Regions from separate parts of the Dendrosporobacter sp. 1207_IL3150 genome, predicted to be linked through region 1. Evidence: riboswitches for the same ligand, from Rfam matches in the RefSeq annotation. Region 1 holds a riboswitch; the other holds the start of a gene.
The links. Region 1 has a riboswitch for cyclic di-AMP ahead of V6C17_RS13165 (3D domain-containing protein). Riboswitches for the same ligand answer to the same signal wherever they lie in the genome.
Positions count from the first base shown of each region.

Region 1 (4,216 bases):
AATTCAAAATGCTAAAGTGTATGTCCTAAATTAATCGAATAAGTAAAAAGGCTGTACTTCTAAGCTTTGTGCTTGTGTACAGCCTTTCTTATTTTTAGTTCGATAAACAAGGATATATATAATGTGTTGTAGAATAGTGTCGCAATGTGCTTAGGAGGTAGATAAATTGATTCAGAAAATAATTGCCATAGTTTTTATATTCTTGTTATCTCTAGGAGTAGTATCTGCAGCCCCAGGAGAAGGAAAGAATCAAACGGTTCAATATGAAAAAGGGGTTGTTCTAAACGTTGGTTCTTTGGATAATTCCATGCAAAAGCAATATTTTATGTCTCAGGGCGAACTTGTTACTATTAAATTAACCTCAGGGCCTGAGTCAGGAAAAGTAGTAGATTCATTTAATTATGTTTCTGGCAAATCTCCATTTGAGATAAAAGTAAACCCTGGCGATAAAATCATTGTTGCAGTAAGCCACGACTTAGGAAAGACTACATATCACGTCAGTGATTTCGATAGATTCGATTACGTTTATGTTTTATTAGCAATTTTCATAGCATGTTTAGTTGTATTTGGTGGGATTGTTGGCGTTAAATCGGTTTTTGTTATTGCCGCGTCAACATTTATTATATTTGATGTTTTCATAGGACAAGTTTTAGTATCTAAAATTAGTATTACAATGCTAACCTTACTAGTTAGTGCGGTAATTGCAATGTTAACCCAAATAACAATAAGCGGTTGGAATCCCAAAAGTTTTGCAGCTATAATCGGGACTGTCGGTGGTGTTGCCGTAGCAGGTGCTTTGTCGATGCTATCGATTAAATTGATGCATTTAACAGGTCTGGATTCTGAAGAAGCAATGATGTTAAAGGCATCTATGTTGTCTTCAATAGATTTTCAAGGTGTACTTTTTGCGGGGATGGTATTAGGGGCTTTAGGTGCAGTCATGGATGTTACTATATCAATAGCTTCAGCTCTATATGAGGTTAAGACAGTGCGGCCTAACATTAGTATGAAGGAGCTGTTTATAACTGGGATGAACGTTGGACGCGATATTATGGGCACTATGTCAAACACGCTTATACTTGCATATGCAGGCAGTTCTTTGCCGTTAATGTTGCTGATCGCATCACAGCAACAAGTATCAATGCTCAAAATACTTAACCTTAATATGATAGTAACTGAGATAGCTAGAGCTTTAACAGGGAGCATAGGCTTAATTTGTGCTATTCCGCTTACTGCCTTTATCACTGCATTTTTATTAAAAGAGAAATAAATATTATAATACCTTTTATACTCCAATCATATAATTAATGAGTTTGGTTGATTGGAGGAGTATAAGGTGATTAATTTATTATCACTTAAATTAAAAAGAAGCCGACTGTTATTTAGTATGGCAGTCTTTTTAATTATGAGCGTGCTCTTTGGGGTCATCGGTTTTGAGTATATGGATGAGAAGGAACTCGCCGCTATTGAGAACCAGCCGACGACTAAGCCGCAAGGAGCGCAAAGCATTGTGATAAATGTATCCAAGCGTACATTAGAATTATATAATGACGAACAGGTATATAAAAAATATCGGGTAGCTGTGGGTAAGAGCGAAACACCGACGCCAATCGGAGAATGGAATGTTGTATGGAAAGACTACAATTGGGGTACCGGATTTGGAACTAGGTGGATGGGACTAAACGTCCCTTGGGGCATATACGGTATTCACGGTACGAATAAACCCTGGTCAATTGGGCAATTTGCTAGTCATGGTTGTATTCGTATGAGAAATAAAGATGTGGAAGAGCTATTTGAATGGGTCCCAATAGGAACGCCAGTTAGAATTGAGGGAAGGAAGATTAAGGTTCAGCGCAACTTAAAGTATCAGAGTACTGGTGCCGATGTTGTTCTTGTTCAGATGAAGCTAAAGGAACTAGGATATCTTAACACTAGGGCTGATGGTATATATGGGAAAGTAACTGTTGAGGCGGTCAAGGCTTTTCAAACTGCAAATGGACTTGAAGCTACCGGCAGTGTAGATAAAGAATTGATTGGGAAACTTGATATATAATTTGTTGGATAATTCATACTTTGACTACGTGGACAATTTGTTGTAAAATTAATATAATGCCGAATCCTAACAGGTACGGGGGAACCAATAAAGATATAGGGGTGAATCCGCATTGCGGAGGGGTTATTTCTCAATCTTCTCTTTGACCCTAACCCGACAGCTAACCTCGGAGGCGCCTTAAAAGAGAGGTGACCCAATTGAAGAGAGTATTTAAAGCAGTTGTGGCATTATTCAGTGTAATGCTGCTAACCTGCGCTGTAGCTTTTGCATCGCCTGAACTTCCGGTAAAACATGGCATGCGTGGCGAAAGCGTAGAAATTGTTCAAAGATTGCTGGCCAAATCAGGAGTATATTCCGGATCTATTGATGGTGTATTTGGCAATGGTACACTACAGGCAGTACGTGAATTCCAAGTCAAATATGGACTAGAACCTGATGGAATTGTTGGCCAAGAAACGTTTCGCTACTTAAATCGTTCTGACTCCGAAGGCAGCAGATATTCAAGATCACTCACAATGAGTGCTTCTGCTTATACTGCTTACGATGACGGAAATTCACACTATACTTATCGCGGGAATCTAGTTCGCAAGGGATTAGTTGCAGTTGATCCATCAGTTATTCCACTTGGAACACGCCTATATATACCAGGATATGGATATGCAATCGCCGATGACATTGGCGGTGCAATTAAGGGTAACAGAATTGATCTGGCATTTGAAAGTCGTAGTGAAGCGTTAAAGTTTGGTAGACAAACAATAACTGTTCATGTAGTTGAATAACAGGCAAACGCCTGTTTCTTTTTTTTCCTAATAGAAATATAAGTTTATAAAATAGACTAAGAGCAACAGCGATTTACACTTTCACTATATCTCGGCTTAAGCCGTACCTTTGATAATAAGGAGGGTACCATGAGAGAAATAATTATTGAGTGTGATGGTAATAGGCTTCAAGCTGTGTTACATACTACTTGTTATGTTGAAAATAGATTTGTGCTAGTTATGTGCCATGGATTTCGAGGGTCAAAAGAAGGGGGCGGACAAGCCGCTATAATGGCTGATAAGATTGCTTCGATGGGGATATCTGTTATGCGGTTTGACTTTACGCCTCTTCAGAATCTCACTTGGCAAGTGCGGGAGATTGATTCGATTGTAGACTATTGCAAAAAAAATATTTCTAATAACATTATATTATTGGGGCGAAGTATGGGTGGAAGTGCTTCGTTGGCGTATGCAGCACAATCTAGTAATATTAAAGGCTTGTGTTTGTGGGCGACTCCTTGGAGCTTACATGAAACTTTTAGGTTAGCACTCGGGGAAAATTATAAAATACTCGAAAATGGTGGAAGCTTAAAGATGCAAGACACGTACGGGATACTGCAATTAGAAGCTGACTTTATTCTGGACTTTGATAACTTCAATCTCATTGATTATGCTTCTAGACTAAATGATGTACCTGTTTTAATCTTACACGGTTCGAAAGATGAAATTGTTCCACTAAAGCAAGCTGAGCAAATTTATAACACATTATCAGGACCAAAGGAAAAAATAATAATAAATGATGGTAATCACCAATTAGCAGATCACTCAAAGGAAGCAATGGATGCTGTAATTAGTTGGATTAGTAGATATTTTGTAGGCTAACTATCCTTAGTTTTATGGTAGTGCTGTGTGAGCGGTTGTCTATTTTGAATATAAAAAGACATTCAGTAAATACTAAATGCGAGTCGAAAAAACGCCCCGTTATAGGGCGTACTATGCTTTAAGGGGCGTGAAATATTGAATATAAGTAATATTTCGGTTGACTTGCTGGCATTAATACTCGCTATGATTTCTGGGGTTTTTATGGCGGTACAAGGTTCGCTCAATGCAGCGCTGGGAAAGGTTGTTGGTGTACTAGAAACAACTTTTATTGTGCATATAGTTGGTACTGTAATTTTAGCAGTTTTACTATTCGTTTTTAAGCTCGGAAAGGGCAATATGGCGGCCATTTCGCAAGCACCATGGTACACATATTTAGGCGGTGTCGTAAGTGTTTTTATAATTTACCTTGTATGTGCCAGCATCCCGCAAGTTGGGGTAGCAAATGCGACAACGGCTATAATTGTTGGTCAAGTATTGACAGCAGTTGCAATTGATTATTTCGGTGCATTTGGACTTAAGCAAA
Region 1 is NZ_JBAIYU010000028.1:1,480-5,695, reverse strand. Features, by position in the region: gene V6C17_RS13180 (3D domain-containing protein) at 1-34, shown strand, start outside; gene V6C17_RS13175 (YibE/F family protein) at 167-1,270, shown strand; gene V6C17_RS13170 (L,D-transpeptidase family protein) at 1,337-2,053, shown strand; cyclic di-AMP (ydaO/yuaA leader) riboswitch at 2,101-2,244, shown strand; gene V6C17_RS13165 (3D domain-containing protein) at 2,251-2,832, shown strand; gene V6C17_RS13160 (alpha/beta hydrolase) at 2,962-3,693, shown strand; gene V6C17_RS13155 (DMT family transporter) at 3,829-4,216, shown strand, end outside.

Region 2 (4,216 bases), on a different contig from region 1:
CTCATTGCGGGGGCACTCGCATCAGCATTAATGCAAAGCAGCACTGCTGTATCTTTAATAACAATCGGTCTCGTTAGTGCAAATTATATGACCTTTTATCAGAGCCTTGGTATTATACTCGGCGCAAATATCGGAACATGCACTACAGTTCAACTGATGGCTCTTTCTTTTCCAGATCAGTACTTTATACCGCTTTTAATAACTTTTACAGTTATTGCAATCTGTATAAAAAAACTTCGTTTTATATGTTTGGCTATTAGCGGGTTCATAAGTATATTTTTGGGTATAAATATACTGTCAGATACACTGAGTAGTCTCTCTGAAATAGAAACTGCCATACAATATATACTTTCCTCGCAATCAAATCCTTTATACGGAATTGCTGGCGGCATACTTATAACTATGTTATTTCAGTCAAGCAGCGCGGCAACAGCTCTACTTATGATTCTCGCAGGTGACGGGTTAATCAATCTGACGTCAGCTGCTTACGTTGTTTACGGTAATAATATTGGATCCTGTATTTCTTCAGTAATTGTTGGCGCTGCTGCACCTATAGCTGCTAAAAGAGTAGCAGCAGCTCACATTATTCTTAACATAGTCGGAGCTGCACTCTTCTTACCTTTCACAAACTTTTTAACAAATTTAATAGCACTGCATGTTACTGATTTCGCGAGTCAAGTAGCACTTGTCCATACTCTTTTCAATATTATTTCGTCAATCGTTGTCGTTCCTTTTGCAAAACAGTATGCTAAGGCAATTATTGTCTTAGTTCCAGATAGATAATCATATCGGCCAATAGATAACAAAAAGGAGGCATATATGCCTCCAAATGAATCACTATAAAACTCTACGCGCTCCTACGTAGCGCGAGCCCCAGTATCCGCTATCAATACGATCAACGGCAACACCGCGACTAGAAGTTGCACTAATGAACTTTCCATCTCCAAGATAAATCCCGCTGTGCGAAGGACCAGAAGTGTATGTAGAAAAGAATACAAGATCTCCTGGCTGCAACCTGTTGTAAGATACCGATTGTCCCACTTCAAATTGCTGATCGGCTGTTCTCGGCATATAAATCCCACTATTGCCAAAAACAAATTTCACAAAACCGGAACAATCGAAGCCGCTTGGAGTAGTTCCACCAAACACATACGGCACCCCAATATAACGAAATGCTGTTTGTGTAAGACGTCTAAACGCCGTGGAGCTATCGCGGCTAGCTGGAATTTCGCGACCCATTAGTGCTTTGTAAGTTTGTTCACCAATTACTCCGTCTGCTTCAAGTCCGCGCTCTTTTTGAAAAGCCTTTACAGCTCTTGTCGTAGCTGGACCAAAATCGCCATCAGCGACGACATCATAACCTAAAGTATTCAATCGGGCTTGAATAGAAGCTACATCCTGACCTTCATCACCTTGTTCGTAGGCACCAGATGCATATGTAACGGAAACGGTGCAAACCAGCATTAAAAACATTACCAAAATACGTGCTGCCTTATTCAATTGATTGGCTCCTCCCTAAGCCTCCGAGGTTAGCTGACGGGTTAGGGTTGAGGTTCCCCTATCACTGCATTGAAATCAGCAGTAATTTCACCCCTTAAAGTTGGTTCCCCCGGTCCTGAGTTAGATTCGGCTTTTATAGTACTCATTCGATATTATTCTTTTTTTTTATTCAAAATCCTTCCTTATAAAAGATTAATTTCACAATCTCTGTTTTTATAAACAACTGTTAGTTTAAATCAAATCCATATTATAACAAATTCCCAAGATAATCAGAAAAACAAAAGCCTTTGCTGAAGCAAAAGCCTATTACATAGATTAACGGTTAGCATCTTCCTTTTCTTTAATGTCCTGCCGCAATGATATAGCGTCTCTTAAATAAATATGCTTTATCGATCTTTGCGGTAAATCAGTATTCCAAAGTATAAGTACTCTTATGCACTTTGAAATACCAGATGGATTCTCTATTTCCTGAGTTCCGAATAAGGGCACCTCATTCCACCCTAAACTTCTAGCCCCCACAGCCGGAAATGCAGAATTTAAATCAGAAGTCGAACTAAATATAACTGCTCCTATATCTTCGGTTTCTATATTGTTCGCAGTAACCATCGAAGTTAAAAGTTCCACGACACTTTCACATATCATTGTACTATTATTCGATTCTACTGTTATTGCACCTCGGACACCACGCAATACCTTCACCATTCCTTTACACTTTTTCTAGTAAAATTCGGTAAATAAATATTAATTCCTTTAGTTATTCCAGGTTATGAGTAATGGCAACTATTCCAAACTTTGCAATTGCTTGCCCAATTTTGATAAGCTGGCTTTTAAATCTTCGGGGTGGGCTGAAGCTAATTGCGGAAATGCGCCTATCTCAATCAGCTCGACAATCGGCTTGCCGAAACTATTATAAATAACTCCTGACCAAACACCAGTTATTCCTGTTTCTTGCCATTCAGCTGGTTCACTGCTATTTCCAAGTTTAACACTAATGCTGCCTTTTCCTAAAAAATCATTGATAATTTTTCGTTCATCTTGAGTTAATGGAGCCTGATTAATAAATATTGTAAATATCTCTCCCGTTGCCTTGAACTTTTCCAACGCTATATAAATTTCATGCAGGATTGATAATACATTGGCAGAAAAACTAGAAGTTTTCATTTCTTATTAACCTCAATTTTCCAGTAACTTAGTTTATTAATTATTCTTTCTATTACTGGTTCAACAGCTGAAGCTGCTACTGGCGATAATTCCAAACCAACATCCATTATTAATGGCTGAGTGCCAATAACTACAACTTCCTTAATTGGTTTACTTATTATCTCCAGAGCTGAAAGTACATCTTGAATCCCCAATTCATGCATTGACACTTTTTCCGTAAAATACGCTTTTACTTCTTCGTTAGAAAATTCATATATAAATCCTGCAGGCTGGGTTCCTGAAACAGCATCGACAATAATTAACTTATCCGTATCTGTTAGGAATTTAAGAAGCTCCATCCCCAGCGTACCACCATCGAGAACTTGTATGGATTCTGAAAAGTTATATGTTTTTTGCATTTCCTCAATAACTCTTACACCGAATCCCTCATCTTTAAGTAAAATATTGCCAATCCCTAGTATAGTTATCTTATTCATTTATTTAATATCATTTAAGTCTTCCGGTTCTTCATCATAAAACTTAACACCTGAAATCATACCGGAAACCTCTCCTCCTTTTTCCATAAAATCAGCTCTAGATGCCATATATATATGTACTATTACAAATAGCATAATTCCCCATGCTGCATAATGGTGAATTATATGAACATTATATTCGTTGATAAATAGGTGATTAAATGGTCCAAATACTTTAGCCGCAAAGCTATTAGGATTTATCATAACATACATTGCAAATCCTGTAACAATTTCTAGCAGGATCATTATATAAACAAATAAATAACCTGTTCTAGCTAAAGAATTACGTAAATATGGAGTATGCTGATCACGTAAGAATAAATAGTGGAGTGTTGTATCAACTAAACCAAACCAATATCGCCGAGTCCAAAAATGCGGCAGCAGCCTGTCACCTTTATTAATGATAAAACCATATATCCTAAGTATTAAAGATACAGTTAGCAGATAAGCAAAAATAAAATGGACATATCTCATCATTTCCATCGAAAATATATTCGTAATAGCAAACGTAGCCTCCGTACCTTGAGTGCCGATAAAAAAAGGATCGCCAATATATAATCCAGTAAAAAACAGCACAAATATAGCTAGTACCATGATCCAATGGAATATTCTGATGGCCGGAGAAAACACATAATAGGCTCTAAGTGATTTTTCCTTCATATTTACTCCTCCATTCAGCTCTACTTGTACGCATCACTATATACTACCGATAATTGTTTACCTTCAGCATTATATAAATGAGTAGCACAAGCAAGGCACGGATCAAAAGAATGTATAACTCTTAGTATCTCGAGAGGTTTTTCAGGAATCTTTATTTTTGTGTCAATCATGCTTGCTTCGTAAGGGCCATAACCAGCTTTGCTGTCTCTTGGACAAGCATTCCAGGTCGACGGTACAACCGCTTGATAATTAGCAATTTTACCGTCTTTAATAACTACCCAATGACTTAACCCTCCGCGCGGAGCTTCATGCAATCCTACACCCTTTGCTTCACTTGGCCATTTGCTTATATCCCATTTATCCATATTGGCTACCGAGGT
Region 2 is NZ_JBAIYU010000017.1:126,406-130,621, reverse strand. Features, by position in the region: gene V6C17_RS09685 (Na/Pi cotransporter family protein) at 1-783, shown strand, start outside; gene V6C17_RS09680 (C40 family peptidase) at 838-1,500, opposite strand; cyclic di-AMP (ydaO/yuaA leader) riboswitch at 1,504-1,642, opposite strand; gene aroH (chorismate mutase) at 1,816-2,202, opposite strand; gene V6C17_RS09670 (hydrogenase expression/formation C-terminal domain-containing protein) at 2,281-2,661, opposite strand; gene V6C17_RS09665 (HyaD/HybD family hydrogenase maturation endopeptidase) at 2,658-3,137, opposite strand; gene cybH (Ni/Fe-hydrogenase, b-type cytochrome subunit) at 3,138-3,836, opposite strand; gene V6C17_RS09655 (nickel-dependent hydrogenase large subunit) at 3,857-4,216, opposite strand, start outside.
Region 2: linked by a shared signal. The riboswitch ahead of V6C17_RS09680 (C40 family peptidase) and the one ahead of V6C17_RS13165 (3D domain-containing protein) in region 1 are both predicted to bind cyclic di-AMP.